Regions from separate parts of the Vibrio nigripulchritudo genome, predicted to be linked through region 2. Evidence: riboswitches for the same ligand, from Rfam matches in the RefSeq annotation. Region 2 holds a riboswitch; each other region holds the start of a gene.
The links. A riboswitch is a leader RNA that binds a small molecule or an ion and turns the genes downstream of it on or off. The one in region 2 is predicted to bind thiamine pyrophosphate.

Region 1 (5,615 bases), 530 kb from region 2:
ATCTGTAGACGGGAACTGAATATCACTCTCGACGTTCCAACCTACATCAATATTCAAAAGGCTATCAGATAGCACCGGAACAGGAAAAGCTTCGAGATTCAAAGGCCATGTTTCACGTGAAACATCGTCACGGACTGCCGCTCGAGCAATAACTAATGCGTCCTCAATAGGAAAATCAATGACCAAAGCCGTCAGTAGCCAAGCGACATATGACTCTTGTTCTTGCTCATTGAGTGGCGAACCTTCAAAAGCAATCGCTCGGTTTGTACCTTCATGAGCCCATAAGTCGACCAACTGAAAATCATGGTAGACATCCAGTAGTAGCAAATTAGCCTGCTTAGACAGATCAGAAATTGCCAGAGGCGAAGCCTGACCAGAAGCAAAGCGACAAACAAAATCGGCGTCGCTTTCTCCTTCACCAAGAAACAGTGTTGTCGTCCTGTCATCAACATGGCACTGAACAAGTGGAGTTGGGCTAATGCCCAACTCGATATCGGAAATATCAAATCCCTGCTCTTTCGCTAGCAATAAGCACGACTGCACCAAACCCGTAAGATGTACTTTATCTTGCGGAAGAAGTAGCTGTGGCATTATTCCTCCAAAACGCTTTGCTTAGCGGGATGGTAAAGTTCCGACCCTGATGCCTTAAATTCCTCAGACTTCTGGCGCATGCCCTCAAGTGGGTCATCTAGCATTTTGATCTCAATTGCCTGATCGAGCGCAACCTGTTTTGTGTCTTTTGCGTATTCACGGACTTCCTGAGAAATCTTCATAGAACAGAACTTAGGTCCACACATAGAACAGAAGTGCGCAACTTTTCCAGACTCTTGAGGAAGAGTTTCATCGTGGTAAGTACGCGCTGTATCCGGGTCTAGAGCCAAGTTGAACTGGTCTTCCCAGCGGAATTCAAAGCGAGCCTTAGAGAGTGCGTTATCACGAATCTGCGCACCAGGGTGACCTTTAGCCAAATCAGCGGCATGAGCGGCGAGTTTATAAGTGATAAGACCGGTTTTAACGTCTTCCTTGTTTGGCAGACCTAAATGTTCTTTAGGCGTCACATAACACAACATGGCACAGCCGTACCAACCGATCATGGCGGCACCGATCCCTGAAGTGATGTGGTCGTAGCCAGGTGCAATGTCAGTTGTCAGTGGCCCAAGTGTATAGAATGGCGCTTCATGACAGTGCTTAAGCTGCTCGTCCATGTTCTCTTTGATCATGTGCATTGGGATATGACCCGGACCTTCAATGATCACCTGCACATCGTATTCCCAAGCAACCTTAGTCAGCTCACCCAAAGTTCTTAGCTCAGAAAACTGAGCTTCATCGTTTGCATCGGCAATGGAGCCAGGACGAAGACCATCACCCAGTGAAAGCGCTACGTCGTACTTCGCACAAATTTCACAGATTTCACGGAAATGCGTGTACAGGAAACTTTCCTGGTGATGAGCCAAACACCACTTAGCGATGATTGAGCCGCCACGAGAAACAATACCTGTGACTCGCTTAGCCGTCATCGGAACATAACGAAGCAACAATCCAGCGTGAATGGTGAAGTAATCAACCCCCTGCTCCGCCTGCTCGATAAGGGTGTCTCTCATCACTTCCCAGTTGAGGTTTTCTGCGATACCGTTCACTTTCTCAAGCGCCTGATACATTGGAACCGTACCAATCGGAACCGGGCTGTTACGCATGATCCATTCACGTGTTTCGTGAATGTTTCGACCGGTTGAAAGGTCCATAACCGTATCGCCACCCCAGCGAGTTGCCCAAACCAGCTTTTCTACTTCTTCTTCAATTGAAGAGGTGACCGCAGAGTTACCAATGTTGGCATTTACTTTAACCAGGAAGTTTCGACCAATGATCATTGGTTCTGATTCAGGGTGGTTAATGTTGGAAGGAATGATGGCACGACCTTCTGCCACTTCTTTACGAACAAACTCTGGGGTGATTTCTTTCGGTAAGTTCGCTCCAAAGCTTTCACCTGGATGCTCGATATTCAGTTGCTCATCCGCAAACTTACGACGCTGCATGTTTTCACGAATGGCGATGTATTCCATCTCCGGAGTGATGATGCCTTGGCGCGCATAGTGTAGCTGTGTAACACACTGTCCCTCTTTTGCACGGCGAATTTTTGGAAGGTTTCCGTAACGAAGCTCGTCAAGCGTATCGTCTTCAAGGCGCTCTTTAGTGTAGACCGAGCTTACATCTGCGAGGATTTCTGTATCGGCACGCTCTTCAATCCACTTCTCTCGCAGTTTTGGCAAACCGCTGTACAAGTCGATGTCGTAATTTGGATCAGTGTAAACACCGGAGGTGTCATAAACGCGAATTGGGTCATTCGGCTCGAATATAGGGTCTTTCTTCGTACCACCAACCAGGCTATCAGCCAGGCTGATTTCACGCATTGGGACCTGAATATCACTGCGTGAACCTTCTACGTAGACTTTATGAGAGTTTGGATAGGGTTGGGTCGACAGATTATCAATAAACTGTTTGGCTTCCAGTCTCGCTTGCTTGCGATTCGACATAGCATTTTTCCTTGCATCATTATTTTTGAGGGCATAACCCTAGGAAGAAAATGCTTGACGGATTGTTGTGACAAGAGGGCAGTGAGCAGATAAAACAAGTTCGTGCTCAACTGTAAATCAGATAGATCTCGATTGTATTCGAGTGATGGTATCTTCTCTTGTTCCCTTCGCAGGTATTAGCCTGATCAGGTTCAACGGATCCCGCTACGCGGTCTCAGCTCATTACTTAACACGCTACGTGTTCGAGCACTCCGACAAGTGAAGCCAGTATAAGGGAAAGGTTATGTCAAAACCAAGACTAAAGGTAAAAAAGATTAACTTTTAATCAACAATTGAAAACCGATCCAGGCAGCAGAGATACTGAGAATAACATTTAACAAAACATTCAGACCCATCTTAAAAAAAGCGCCCTGCTGCATCAGTAAAACATTATCCATAGAGAAAGTTGAGAACGTGGTCAGCGCTCCCAAGAAACCTAACCCGATAATCTGTCTCCAGGGCTCTGTGGCAAGACTTCCATTCTCAAACGAGGCAATGAGCATTCCCATCGCTAAAGAGCCCACAACGTTCACTGTGAGCGTCCCATAGGGAAAACCTCGCCCAAATAAACTTGCACATAACTCCGACACCAAAAATCGTGAGCAGGCACCAAATGCACCACCTAGTGCAATAAAGCCAAGAACGGATAATTGTCCCATCTTCCCCTATCCTTCATTTGAATATTGCGATTATTCTATCTCTATATACACAAAAAATTGTTTTTATTTTCGGATACATTGAGACACGAAGAGTGTGAGATATTAAAAGTTACAGGAGTCACTTTTGGTGACTTGAAACAAGTTTTTATGATGTAGAAACGAAAAAGCCCTGATCGGCTGATCAGGGCTTGGAAATTGAACCTGGCGATGTCCTACTCTCACATGGGGAAGCCCCACACTACCATCGGCGCTATTGCGTTTCACTTCTGAGTTCGGCATGGAAATCAGGTGGGTCCACAATGCTATGGTCGCCAAGAAAATTCTTTTTTGTTTCAGACTGACTCACAATCTGTAAACAATAATTAATGGTGCTAGTACCCAGATTTGAACTGGGGACCTCACCCTTACCAAGGGTGCGCTCTACCAACTGAGCTATACCAGCACATTCAATTCTTTTATGCTATGGATTAAAAAAGCCCGTTCTTGCAAACGGGCTTCTTTTAAATTTAAAGCCTGGCGATGTCCTACTCTCACATGGGGAAACCCCACACTACCATCGGCGCTATTGCGTTTCACTTCTGAGTTCGGCATGGAATCAGGTGGGTCCACAACGCTATGGTCGCCAAGCAAATTCTTTAATCTGGAAAGCTGTTTTTAGTTCTGATTCTTACACATTCAATCTGTTCTTATCTGAGTCCACTCAAAACCCCTTGGGTGTTGTATGGTTAAGCCTCACGGGCAATTAGTACAGGTTAGCTCAACGCCTCACAACGCTTACACACCCTGCCTATCAACGTTCTGGTCTCGAACAACCCTTTAGGATACTTAAAGTATCAGGGAAGACTCATCTCAGGGCTCGCTTCCCGCTTAGATGCTTTCAGCGGTTATCGATTCCGAACTTAGCTACCGGGCAATGCCATTGGCATGACAACCCGAACACCAGAGGTTCGTCCACTCCGGTCCTCTCGTACTAGGAGCAGCCCCCTTCAATCTTCCAACGCCCACGGCAGATAGGGACCGAACTGTCTCACGACGTTCTAAACCCAGCTCGCGTACCACTTTAAATGGCGAACAGCCATACCCTTGGGACCGACTTCAGCCCCAGGATGTGATGAGCCGACATCGAGGTGCCAAACACCGCCGTCGATATGAACTCTTGGGCGGTATCAGCCTGTTATCCCCGGAGTACCTTTTATCCGTTGAGCGATACCTTCCATTCAGAACCACCGGATCACTATGACCTGCTTTCGCACCTGCTCGAATTGTCATTCTCGCAGTCAAGCGGGCTTATGCCATTGCACTAACCACACGATGTCCAACCGTGTTTAGCCCACCTTCGTGCTCCTCCGTTACGCTTTGGGAGGAGACCGCCCCAGTCAAACTACCCACCAGGCACTGTCCTCACTCCCGATAAGGGAGCCAAGTTAGAACATCAAAGCTACAAGGGTGGTATTTCAAGGACGGCTCCACGCAATCTGGCGACTGCGTTTCAAAGCCTCCCACCTATCCTACACATGTAGGTTCAATGTTCAGTGCCAAGCTGTAGTAAAGGTTCACGGGGTCTTTCCGTCTAGCCGCGGGTACACTGCATCTTCACAGCGATTTCAATTTCACTGAGTCTCGGGTGGAGACAGCGTGGCCATCATTACGCCATTCGTGCAGGTCGGAACTTACCCGACAAGGAATTTCGCTACCTTAGGACCGTTATAGTTACGGCCGCCGTTTACCGGGGCTTCGATCAAGAGCTTCGTCCGAAGACTAACCCCATCAATTAACCTTCCGGCACCGGGCAGGCGTCACACCGTATACGTCATCTTACGATTTTGCACAGTGCTGTGTTTTTAATAAACAGTTGCAGCCACCTGGTATCTGCGACTCTCGTCAGCTCCATCCGCGAGGGACTTCACCGATAAGAGCGTACCTTCTCCCGAAGTTACGGTACCATTTTGCCTAGTTCCTTCACCCGAGTTCTCTCAAGCGCCTTGGTATTCTCTACCCGACCACCTGTGTCGGTTTGGGGTACGATTCCTTACAATCTGAAGCTTAGAGGCTTTTCCTGGAAGCATGGCATCAATGACTTCACTACCGTAGTAGCTCGACATCGTGTCTCAGCCTTAAAGAGAGCCGGATTTACCTAACTCTCAAGCCTACGCACTTGAACCTGGACAACCGTCGCCAGTACCACCTAGCCTTCTCCGTCCCCCCATCGCAATTGTAAGAAGTACGGGAATATTAACCCGTTTCCCATCGACTACGCTTTTCAGCCTCGCCTTAGGGGTCGACTTACCCTGCCCCGATTAACGTTGGACAGGAACCCTTGGTCTTCCGGCGAGGGAGTTTTTCACTCCCTTTATCGTTACTCATGTCAGCATTCGCACTTCTGATA
Region 2 (5,615 bases):
CTTGTTTGTCGCCAGGCTGCAGGAAGTCTTCTTCGGTTGGCGGTGTACCTATTGGAGACACACGCTGGTAAATAGAGAAGATGGTGCCGACGGAAACGTTTACGTCGATGTTCGAAGAACCATCCAGTGGATCCATCAAAACGACATACTTCGCGTTTTTGTTGAGTTCTTTGTTGAACGCGACGGCTTCGTCTTCTTCTTCACTGGCAACACCACAAACCTGATCGCGGGCTTCCAGTGCGGCTTTGAACTTCTCGTTGGCGTATACGTCCAGTTTCTGCTGAGCTTCACCCTGAACGTTTTCTGTGCCAACTGCTCCGGTAATATCGACCAGACCAGCTTTATTGATTTCACGGTTTACGATTTTGGCAGCAAGTTTAATTGAACCGAGAAGAGAGGAAAGATCGCCACTGGCATGAGGGAAGTCATGTTGTTTTTCAACAATGAACTCGCCTAGGGTGCGTATCTCAGACATGTTTATTCCTTAGTTTGTTTCTTGAGCAGAGTTCTGAGCTACCGACGAATCTGACTGGGGAAGGTCAGCGTTTCTTTAGGGTTCACAGTCAAGAAACAGGGTCGCGCAAGTGAGCTCAGATACAATAACATCCCAATCTAAGTTGGGTTTCCTACCCGAATTAGTAGGGGTTCGGGGATACATTTAGTATTGTATAAGTGGAATCTTTTTAATGGTAATGAAGTAACTTGCTGATACCTGACTCATTTTAGTTGGACATCACATTTTTTGTTCACATATCACTGACACAAATCAGGCACGCTAAGAAGCAAATTCACTTACTCTAACGACGTCAAAAAAGACTAGGAATCGTAATTTATGCATATTCATATTCTGGGAATCTGCGGGACTTTTATGGGTGGCGCAGCAGTTTTAGCGCGTCAGCTAGGGCATAAAGTCACGGGGTGTGACGCCAACGTTTACCCTCCGATGAGCACTTTACTAGAGTCGCAGGGCATTGAAATTATCGAAGGGTTCGACCCTTCTCAATTGGAGCCGAAGCCTGATCTGGTGGTGGTTGGCAATGCAATGAGCCGTGGGAACCCCTGCGTAGAATATGTGCTGAACAATAATCTGAGATACACATCTGGTCCTCAATGGCTGCAGGAGTTTTTACTGCACGATCGCTGGGTGCTCGCAGTATCCGGTACTCATGGCAAAACCACCACTTCCAGCATGCTGACGTGGATTTTGGAACACTGCGGCTATCAGCCCGGTTTTCTGGTGGGCGGCGTATTGGGCAATTTTGGTGTCTCTGCCCGTTTGGGTGACAGTATGTTTTTTGTCGTCGAAGCCGATGAATATGACAGCGCTTTTTTCGATAAACGTTCGAAGTTTGTCCACTATCACCCACGTACACTGGTGATGAACAATCTTGAATTCGATCATGCAGATATCTTCGATGACCTTGAAGCGATCAAGAAGCAATTCCACCATTTGGTTCGTACCGTACCGGGTAATGGACGCATTTTCTCACCCATTAACGATGACGCATTACAGGATGTGCTGGAACGTGGCTGCTGGAGTGAAAAAGAAACCAGCGGAGAAGGTGGTGACTGGAAAGCCGAGAAGGTTAAAATCGATGGTAGTGTGTTTGATGTCTACTTCCAGGGGGCACTGGTCGGCAGAGTCAGCTGGGATTTGATAGGCGATCACAATGTGGATAACGCACTGATGGCGATAGCGGCCGCAAGGCACGTGGGTGTGACACCAGATTTAGCCTGTGAAGCACTGGGGCTGTTCGTTAATACCAAGCGCCGCTTAGAGCGAAAGGGGGAAGAAAATGGCGTCACAGTTTATGATGACTTTGCTCACCACCCAACAGCCATTGAACTAACCTTAGAAGGTTTACGTAACAAAGTCGGTCAGCAGAAGATCATCGCTGTGCTCGAACCCCGTTCAAGCACCATGAAAATGGGCGTTCATAAAGAAACATTGGCAAATTCGCTTAAAAAAGCCGATTCCGTGTATCTTTTCCAGCCAGAAACCATTGAATGGTCGGTAGATGATGTTGCCAAGCAATGCTCACAGTCTGCTTATACGTCCGACAGCATTGATGATCTGGTATCCAGTGTTGTCGAAAAAGCCGAACTCGGTGATCAGATATTGGTCATGAGTAATGGGGGCTTTGGTGGGATCCATGATAAATTACTCAACGCTCTGAAATACAAGAGCGAGAAGTAATCAGAAATTCTCTAAGAAGTAAGAATGAATCAAGAAAAGAAAACCATCACTTTGGCATTTACCGGAGCATCGGGGGCACCTTATGGTCTCCGTTTGCTGGAGTGCCTGTTAGCCGCAGATTACACCGTTTATCTGCTTATCTCTTCCGCCGCGCGGGTTGTCATGGCGACAGAGCATGGTTTGAAGTTACCAGCATCGCCAGACGGTGCTAAAGAAAAGCTGGTGGAACATCTGGGTTGCGACGCGGATAAACTGGTGGTTTGTGGCAAAGAAGACTGGTTTTCTCCTGTGGCGTCAGGTTCTGCTGCGCCTAAACAGATGGTGGTGTGCCCATGCAGTGCAGGCAGTGTGGCGGCCATCGCCCACGGTATGTCTGATAACCTGATTGAGCGCGCCGCTGATGTTGTGATGAAAGAACGAGGTCAGCTGTTGTTGGTGGTACGTGAAACGCCTTTCTCTACACTCCACCTAGAAAACATGCACAAGCTTTCTCAAATGGGCGTGACCATCATGCCAGCCGCACCGGGTTTTTATCACCAGCCAAACAGCATAGAGGATCTGGTTGATTTTATGGTTGCCCGCATTCTGGATCATCTAGGTGTAGAACAAGGCTTGGTTCCTCGCTGGGGTTATGATCAACGCGGCTAGTATCCCCAAGCATCATTAGCGAATTGGATATTTAAGCCATTTGCATATGGCTAAGTGGAAATAACGCGATACAATAAACCAACTCTCATCGGGGTGCTGAATGTTTGGGCGCATAAAATGTTGTCCATCTTATGGCTGAGATAAACCTTTGGTTTGAACCCGTACACCTGAACCAGATAATACTGGCGTAGGAATTGAGCGTGGAATTTTCCTCATCTCAACCCTGTGCCGCTCAACAACGGATAGGAGCGACCAGTGAAATACGCACTGACTACCGTAGCGCTCGCTACACTTGCTGCCACGCCGGCATTCGCCGATCAAAACACACTTACAGTTTACACGTATGACTCTTTCGCGGCGGACTGGGGACCGGGCCCAACAGTAGAAAAAGCATTTGAAGCGAAATGTGGCTGTAACTTGGAATTTGTGGCACTTGACGATGGCGTGACCATTCTTAATCGTCTGCGTCTTGAAGGTAAGAACAGCAAAGCGGATATCGTTCTTGGGTTGGACAACAACCTGATGGCAGAAGCGAAACAGAGTGACTTGCTGGCAGAACATTCTGTAGATACCAGCACCGTTACCATCCCAGGTGGTTGGGATGACAGTACTTTTGTCCCTTACGATTACGGTTACTTTGCCTTTGTGTACAACAAAGAGAAGCTGGCTAACCCACCGAAAAGCCTGAAAGAGCTGGTAGAAAAGCGTGATGACCTGAAGGTTATTTATCAGGATCCGCGTACGTCAACGCCGGGTCAGGGTCTGATGCTTTGGATGAAGTCTGTATACGGTGACAAAGTAAGTGATGCGTGGAAGCAACTGGCGAAGAAAACCGTCACTGTAACCAAAGGCTGGTCAGAAGCTTACTCAATGTTCCTTGAAGGTGAATCGGACATGGTTCTGTCTTACACCACTTCACCGGCTTACCACTTGATCGCCGAGAACGATGCAAACTTCGCAGCAGCTAACTTTGCTGAAGGTCACTATGCGCAGGTTGAAGTAGCGGCAAAAGTGAAGAACAGCGCCAATCAAAAACTGGCGGATGAGTTTATGGCATTTATCCTGAGTGATGAATTCCAGTCTGCGATGCCAACAGGTAACTGGATGTACCCAGTGACGGATGTGGAACTGCCAAAAGGCTTCGAAACATTATCCCTGCCAGGCAAAGCATTGTTGTTCGAATCAGAAGAGGTGGCGCAAAACCGCAAAGCCTGGATTCGTGAATGGCAAAATGCCTTAACTTTCTAAGTTTTCAACAGACATCAAGCTAGGCAAATACCCAAGCAACCGCAAGATATTAGTTTCAGCGAGAATTGCTTGGTTTTCAGACAAGACAGCGATTTGAAGAGCTAGTGGTCCTAAATCAAAAATCGATAACGCCGTATGAGAGCCAAGCAAACTCGCCCTTGGGAGCTTATCTTCTGTTCCATTTCATCGTCAAAGAACTTGGAAAGGACTGGTCATTACGCTGCGTTCTTTTCCTTGAACTAAAACAGAAGATAGAGCTCTGAATCACACATCTTGCGGTAGCTTGGGTATAATGCATGGCTTGCTTCTATATGCTTAGGCTTTCTGCGTCGTGAACCAAAACGTACCCAAAGTAGGGATAGTTGTTGCCACCTTTATCCTGATATTTGTCATGTCAGCTTTGTGGGCGTTGCTTTCTCATTCTCCCTCACTCAATCTTTTGCAAATCTGGACCGACCCCTACTATCGTCACGTTACGGAATTCAGCTTCTATCAGGCGTTGTTGTCTACCTTACTTAGTGTTGGTCTGGCGATTCCCGTCGCACATTCTCTGTCTTACCGGCAGTTCCCGGGACGTAGTTTATTGCTGAAGCTATTTGCCAGCACACTGGTGTTGCCTGTACTGGTGGGGGTGTTTGGTCTTTTAGCTATTTATGGAAACAGCGGTTTACTGGCGGATGGGTTAAAAGCGTTAGGTGCAGAGCTGCCGTTCTCTATCTACGGCCTTAACGGCATTCTACTGGCGCATGTATTCTTTAACCTTCCCTATGCCGCAAGACTATTGCTTCAGTCTCTGGAAAGCATTCCACCTGAACAACACAAGTTGTGTGCGCATTTGGGAATGTCGCGATGGAACAAATTTCTCTGGGTAGAATGGCCTCGTCTTAAAGCCCAGCTTCCTCAAGTGAGCGGGCTGGTCTTCATGCTGTGTTTCACCAGTTTTGCCACGGTAATGGCACTGGGAGGTGGTCCTAAATCGACGACCATAGAGCTGGCGATCTATCAGGCAATAAAGTTTGATTTTGATTTACAAACGGGCGCCTTGCTTGCCATGTGGCAAATGCTACTGTGTGGTGTGCTAGCCATCAGTATTCAGAAGCTCTCTAAACCTGTGTCTGTCTCGGCTGGCAGCATGAAACCCATCTCCAAGTACACCGATTCAGTATCGGCAAAGATATGGGACGGGCTATGGATAGGCGGAGTTTTACTTTTGGTTCTACCGCCACTGGGTATGGTGGTACTCAGCGGTTTAAACAACAAGATTCTGACTACGCTGAGTGATGAACGATTCTGGAATGCGTTGTCTGCGTCTTTACAAGTGGCGGGGATCTCAAGCCTGCTCGCATTGCTTCTGGGGACAGCCATTCTTTCAACCAGCCGAATCTGGCGTTTAAAGCGGCAAGCTTTTAAGGCGGATAAAATCGAGCTGGCAGGCACCATTATTTTGGTGACCCCCGGATTGGTGATCAGTACCGGGTTATTTTTACTACTTAGGGATATCGCCGACGTATTCGCGATGGCA
Region 3 (5,615 bases), 1.7 Mb from region 2:
GCATTCGTCATATTTTTTGGGCTACCCACAATTTGAGGGTCGAGCTGATTAACGACATCGTGATCCTTACCGGGGTATTCAATTAAGCTTAAGAAATGACGCATACAGTTGATTCTGCCGCGCTTTTTGTCATCTGAGCGAATGATGGTCCATGGTGCGTCTTTGGTATCAGTGTGGAACATCATTGCATCTTTCGCTCGACTATAATCGTCCCATTTTGAAAGTGACGCCATATCCACCGGGCTCAGTTTCCACTGCTTGAGCGGATCATTCTGGCGCGATTTAAAGCGGCGGAACTGCTCTGCCCGACTCACAGAGAACCAGTATTTAAATAAGCGAATGCCTGAATTCGCCAGCATGCGTTCCAGTTCAGGGGTTTGGCGCAAAAATTCAAGGTATTCGTCATCGCCACAGAAGCCCATCACTTTTTCAACCCCTGCCCTGTTGTACCAGGAACGGTCGAACATGATAATTTCACCCTTGGTTGGCAGGTGCTGAATGTAACGCTGGAAGTACCATTGATTCCTTTCACGGGCATTAGGTTTTTCTAACGCGATTACGTGTGCACCACGAGGGTTCAGGTGTTCCATAAATCGTTTGATGGTTCCGCCCTTACCCGCCGCGTCTCGTCCTTCAAACAAAATAACAATACGCTCGTTATTCTCTTTTACCCAACCCTGCAATTTGAGCAGCTCAATTTGCAGCTCGTGCTTGTGGCGTTCATATTCCACTACGTCCATCTTGGTTTTGTAGGGGTATTCTCCATCTGCATTCCACGGGATTTTGCCGTTTTTAGCATTTAGGTCGAACAGAATTTCAGGGGACTTTTTCTTCTTCGTTGGTTTTTCATTTTTGGTTGTCTGAACAGCAGACAAGGGGACTGAATTGGCTTGATTCATAGACTGCGCATTCCTTTTCACTGGCTTGCCTTTTTGTAGGCGACTGACGTATCTATCAGCTTATACCCATATCAATATAACTTCTGTTTATTCACCTTAATTATGCTATGGTTATCCATGTAAATTAAATGTTATTATTCTATAACTTCAATAACTTTTACTTATAGACATGAATTTGATTCAACTTAAACTTTTCAGTGACTTAGCAAGAGAACAGAGCTTTGTGAAAGTGGCAAAGTTGAATCATATTAGCCAGCCAGCAGTTAGCGTACATGTTAAAAAACTTGAAGATGCGCTTGGTCAGCAACTCCTTTCCCGAACTTCACAAACCACTCAACTCACCCCCGAAGGTTTACTGATATTGGAAGATGTCAGGGAAATTCTTCGACTGTGTGAAAACATCAAAATTAAGTCCAATTACAGTGCCGGTGTTCTTGAAGGGCATATTCGAATCGCGGCTATTCACAGTGTGGGAATGTACGAATTGGGAGACTTTCTTTCCGGTTTTATGAAAGCCTTCCCTAAGGTGTGTGTCCACTTAGAGTACGAGCACAGCGAAGCGATTTATGAAGCGGTCAGGAAAGAACAGATTGATATTGGTATCGTCGCTTACCCTAAACCAAACCATTTGATCGAATCTATCCCGTTTTCTGAAGACGAACTGGTCTTAGTTACCGGGAAAAAACACAAACTCAATGGTAAAAAATCGGTTTCTATCAATCAGCTCAAAGGAGAACCCTTCGTTGCGTTTGGTGAACGCATTCCTACTCGGGTGGTGATAGATAAACTCCTTGCCGAAAAAGACATTGATGTAAACATTCGAATGACCCACAACAATGTGTACACTTTGAAAAAGGCAGTGGAAGCCGAAATAGGTGTGTCGATTTTGCCAAATGAAACGGTAAAAGAAGAGGTCGCTAAAGGTACGTTGCATAAAATCAACATTACCGACATCAACTCTAAGCGACCGTTATCCATCATTCGGCTGGCATCGAAAGACATTTCGACGCCACTGGAAGTCTTTATTAAAGAGCTTTTGAGTTTCGCTCAGAAGTAATTTACAACGCGATCTGTTGTATGCCAGTTGCCAGTCGGGTTACCGCTTCTTTAAGCTCGTCTTCGCTCGCGTTGGTGAAATTTAACCTGATTGCGGACTTCTGCCCTTCAGGACTAGGGTAAAACACAGGGCTTGGTACGACTGCAACACCCTTTTCCAGCAAAGCTTTTGCCAGAATGTAGGTATCACATTCTGGCAATGTTACCCAGACAAACATCCCACCATCGACGCTTTGCAAATTGCAGCTTTCTGGCAGTTGCCTATCCAACTCTGATTTTAGGCATTCATAACGTCTGCGATAGAGGCTACGGATTGAAGCAAGGTGATCATCGAACCCATCATGAGTGAGCAAACCTAACAATACTTCCTGCATTGGCACGCTAGAATGCAAATCCGCCCCCTGTTTGATTTTAAGCAGCGGTTCAATGTAGCTTTGCTTGCCAGTCACTACGCCCATCCTTAAACCCGGTGAAGCAATTTTGGAAAAGGATCTAAGGACAATTGAGTGCTGAGGGCAGAACTCAGACACCATTGGCAACATTTCCCCATGAAATCTCAGCTCTCGGTACGGTGCATCTTCAATAAAGGCAACATTGTACTCTTCACACAGGTTCGCCACGGCTTGCCTCACTGATAGAGACCAGCAAACTCCTGTCGGGTTGTGGAAGTCAGGAACCGCATAAAACATCTTTGGCTTTTCAGAAGCAAAGCAAGATTTCAGTTCCGTGAGATCAGGACCACACTCATTCTGTGACACCGTCACTATGTTCGCCTGTACTAAACCGAATACCTGCATTGCTCCGAGGTAGCTTGGTGCTTCCATAACGACGGTATCCCCCGGATTTATATAAGCTCTCGCAATCAGGTCTAACCCTTGCTGCGATCCTGTGCAAACCATGGCTTGATGCGTATCAGGAAGATTGAAAGCCTGCTCCAAGTGTTCAAGCAATGGCGGATAACCTGCCGTCAAACCGTATTGAAAAACAGCCGGTTTCTCGGTCAAGCTTTCCAGAACTGGCTTCATTAGTGCAATTGGAAACGTTGATTCGTCTGGTAAACCACCAGCCAGCGATATGACATTTTCGTCGCTTGCCGCGCTTAGAATTTCACGTATATAAGACGATTGGATTTGTTTTAATGATTGTGCGACTTCCATTTGTTTCCCATTGCAGCATTGAATTCTGAATTCAATGTTATGGTCTATTGCGAAAACATGTTTGTCCATTTATGCTCTTCATTATGTCCGTTTATGCTTTTTTAGAATTTTGAGCTATCAACATACCTCTAGGATGAATGATGTTCTGTTCCACATTCATCAAGACATAACTAAGACGCATTCTGTAAAGGAATTGATGTCGATTGCTGCTTATTCTGAGCAGCATTTCCACCGTGTGTTTAAAGAAGTGATTGGCGAACCCATCCACCAGTACATTCGCCGGGCGCGCATGGAATACGCAGCCAATCAGCTCATGTTTGATACCTCTTCTCCTATTCTGGATATCGCTAACAACTGTGGTTTTTCTTCGCTTTCTTCTTTCAATAAAGCATTTAAAGCAACATTCGATATGTCACCGGGCAAATGGCGCAAACACGATCTACAGGTATCCGATAAACCCTATTTGAAAGATCCTGAAATCGCAGCGGGCTACAAAAGAGTCGCAAGCCGCCCTCTTCCCGTTCCGAAAATAAAAGAAGTCCCAGACAGAATGGCGGCGTATGTTCGTCACAATGGTTACAGCCGTTCGATTCGCAATGCATGGCTAACGTTGCAGGCGTGGACGAAAGATGATGGGCGAGATTTTTCGCAGCAGTTTGGCTTACACCATTCAAACCCAGCGTGGGTGGAGCTGGATCAGTGTCGATACGTTGCATGTGTGGGCATTTCAGAACCCCTAAAATATCGGGGAGTCGTCAACCAGATGGTGATTCCCGGCGGCTTACACGCAGTATTTAAACTCAAAGGCATCTACGGGGAACTGCTTCCCCAAATAAGCACAGTGCTGGAAACCTGGCTTCCACAATCTGGGTTTAAGCTTCGTTCTACACCAGCTTATGTTCACTATCATAAAAACCACTTTCTTAGCGAAGATGAAGCATTCGAATTGGACTTCTACCTTCCCATTCGTTTTTTCTAGACACTTCATTGATGAGCAAAAAGATGCATTTTACTTGCTAACACATCAAGTCATCATAATTGATATTTCGCTCACTAATTAGACGTACGCACCAAGCCGGGGATCAATTCGTTGCCCTTTTAATGAAAATTGTTATCATCGCGAATAATAGTCGGGGAGCCTTAGGCTGAGATCGCATAGCGAGACCCGTTGAACCTGATTCAGTTAACACTGGCGTAGGGAACTATGAATCTTACTGTCGATGGGTTGATCTCACTACCATTCCATTCTTTAGTCAGAAGAGTTCCTGCTCGCCTGTATTGCGGGAGCACTTATGACCACACAAAACAACCACCCTTCCCCCACAGGTGTGAATACGCCAATCGTACTTACTATTGCTGGTTCTGACAGTGGTGGTGGTGCCGGCATTCAGGCGGATATCAAAGCCATTTCAGCAACGGGCAGCTTTGCTTGTTCAGCTATCACGGCAATTACATCTCAAAACACACAAGGCGTTTCCGCGATTTTCCCTATCCCACTAGACCATGTGGAAAGCCAGCTAGACGCCGTATTTACCGATCTCAATATCGCAGCTGTCAAAGTCGGCATGCTGGCAGATTCGGGCATCATTAAAGTGGTTGCCAGTAAAATAAAACAATACAAGCCAAAATATTTGGTGGTTGACCCGGTAATGGTTGCAACCAGTGGGGATCTGCTTCTCGAAGAGAGTGCCATCAGCACCTTGAAAGCGGAGTTATTGCCGCTTGCTGATGTCATCACCCCTAATCTGCCCGAAGGCGCAGCCTTAACCGGTAATCCAGTGCCTGAAAGTGAAGCCGATATGGAAAGCATGATTGACCAGCTTCGCTCTCTGGGTTGTCAGTCGGTACTGCTCAAAGGCGGGCATTTAGAAAGCAGTGAATACAGTACAGATTTATTGATTTTCCCTGACAAGGTTGAATCATTAAACGCCAAACGTGTTGATACTCAAAACACTCACGGCACAGGTTGTACGCTCTCTTCTGCTATCGCCTCTTTCCTAGCTCAGGGCTATGAACTGCCAGAAGCCGTCAAGCTGGGTAAGTACTACATCTCCAATGCCATCGCTCATGCTGATGAACTGGATATAGGCCAGGGGCATGGTCCGGTTCACCACTTTTTCCCCGGACATGAAGATGTACTCTGAAGCTTCGAGTTTTACGACTCTTGCAAAGGATAAAGCGTTCATCGCGTTAGAAAATGGTGAACTGCAATATCTGGATGCCGAAACGCCAACATTAGCCGACCTGAATATGCGATTTCCTGTCGGGTACTGGACGTGCATTCTTGGAAGAAGCGGTTGCGGTAAATCGACTCTGCTTCGCCATTTTGCAGGGCTTCTCAACGCCAAAGCCAGCTGGAAAGGTGCGCTGTTGTTGGAAGACCAACAAGGCATAAAACACCCTTTGTCGGTTGACAATGAAATCGCGTATATGGGGCAGCAAGATTTACTGATGCCCTGGCTATCCGCATTAGACAATGTCTTGCTCAGCACACGATTTGGCA

Region 1: linked by a shared signal. The riboswitch ahead of thiC (phosphomethylpyrimidine synthase ThiC) and the one ahead of thiB (thiamine ABC transporter substrate binding subunit) in region 2 are both predicted to bind thiamine pyrophosphate.
Region 3: linked by a shared signal. The riboswitch ahead of thiD (bifunctional hydroxymethylpyrimidine kinase/phosphomethylpyrimidine kinase) and the one ahead of thiB (thiamine ABC transporter substrate binding subunit) in region 2 are both predicted to bind thiamine pyrophosphate.

The regions. Positions count from the first base shown of each region.
Region 1 covers NZ_AP027049.1:3,934,387-3,940,001, forward strand. Annotated here, with positions in the region: gene QMG91_RS17955 (thiamine phosphate synthase) at 1-594, opposite strand, end outside; gene thiC (phosphomethylpyrimidine synthase ThiC) at 591-2,531, opposite strand; TPP riboswitch at 2,677-2,795, opposite strand; gene crcB (fluoride efflux transporter CrcB) at 2,846-3,229, opposite strand; rRNA gene rrf (5S ribosomal RNA) at 3,429-3,545, opposite strand; tRNA gene QMG91_RS17975 (tRNA-Thr) at 3,596-3,671, opposite strand; rRNA gene rrf (5S ribosomal RNA) at 3,741-3,856, opposite strand; rRNA gene QMG91_RS17985 (23S ribosomal RNA) at 3,951-5,615, opposite strand, start outside.
Region 2 covers NZ_AP027049.1:440,950-446,564, forward strand. Annotated here, with positions in the region: gene fbp (class 1 fructose-bisphosphatase) at 1-475, opposite strand, end outside; gene mpl (UDP-N-acetylmuramate:L-alanyl-gamma-D-glutamyl-meso-diaminopimelate ligase) at 833-2,197, shown strand; gene QMG91_RS02270 (flavin prenyltransferase UbiX) at 2,222-2,845, shown strand; TPP riboswitch at 2,925-3,056, shown strand; gene thiB (thiamine ABC transporter substrate binding subunit) at 3,101-4,093, shown strand; gene thiP (thiamine/thiamine pyrophosphate ABC transporter permease ThiP) at 4,425-5,615, shown strand, end outside.
Region 3 covers NZ_AP027049.1:2,190,328-2,195,942, forward strand. Annotated here, with positions in the region: gene ppk2 (polyphosphate kinase 2) at 1-740, opposite strand, end outside; gene QMG91_RS10065 (LysR family transcriptional regulator) at 1,069-1,956, shown strand; gene QMG91_RS10070 (aminotransferase-like domain-containing protein) at 1,958-3,112, opposite strand; gene QMG91_RS10075 (AraC family transcriptional regulator) at 3,222-4,091, shown strand; TPP riboswitch at 4,234-4,330, shown strand; gene thiD (bifunctional hydroxymethylpyrimidine kinase/phosphomethylpyrimidine kinase) at 4,405-5,256, shown strand; gene QMG91_RS10085 (ABC transporter ATP-binding protein) at 5,246-5,615, shown strand, end outside.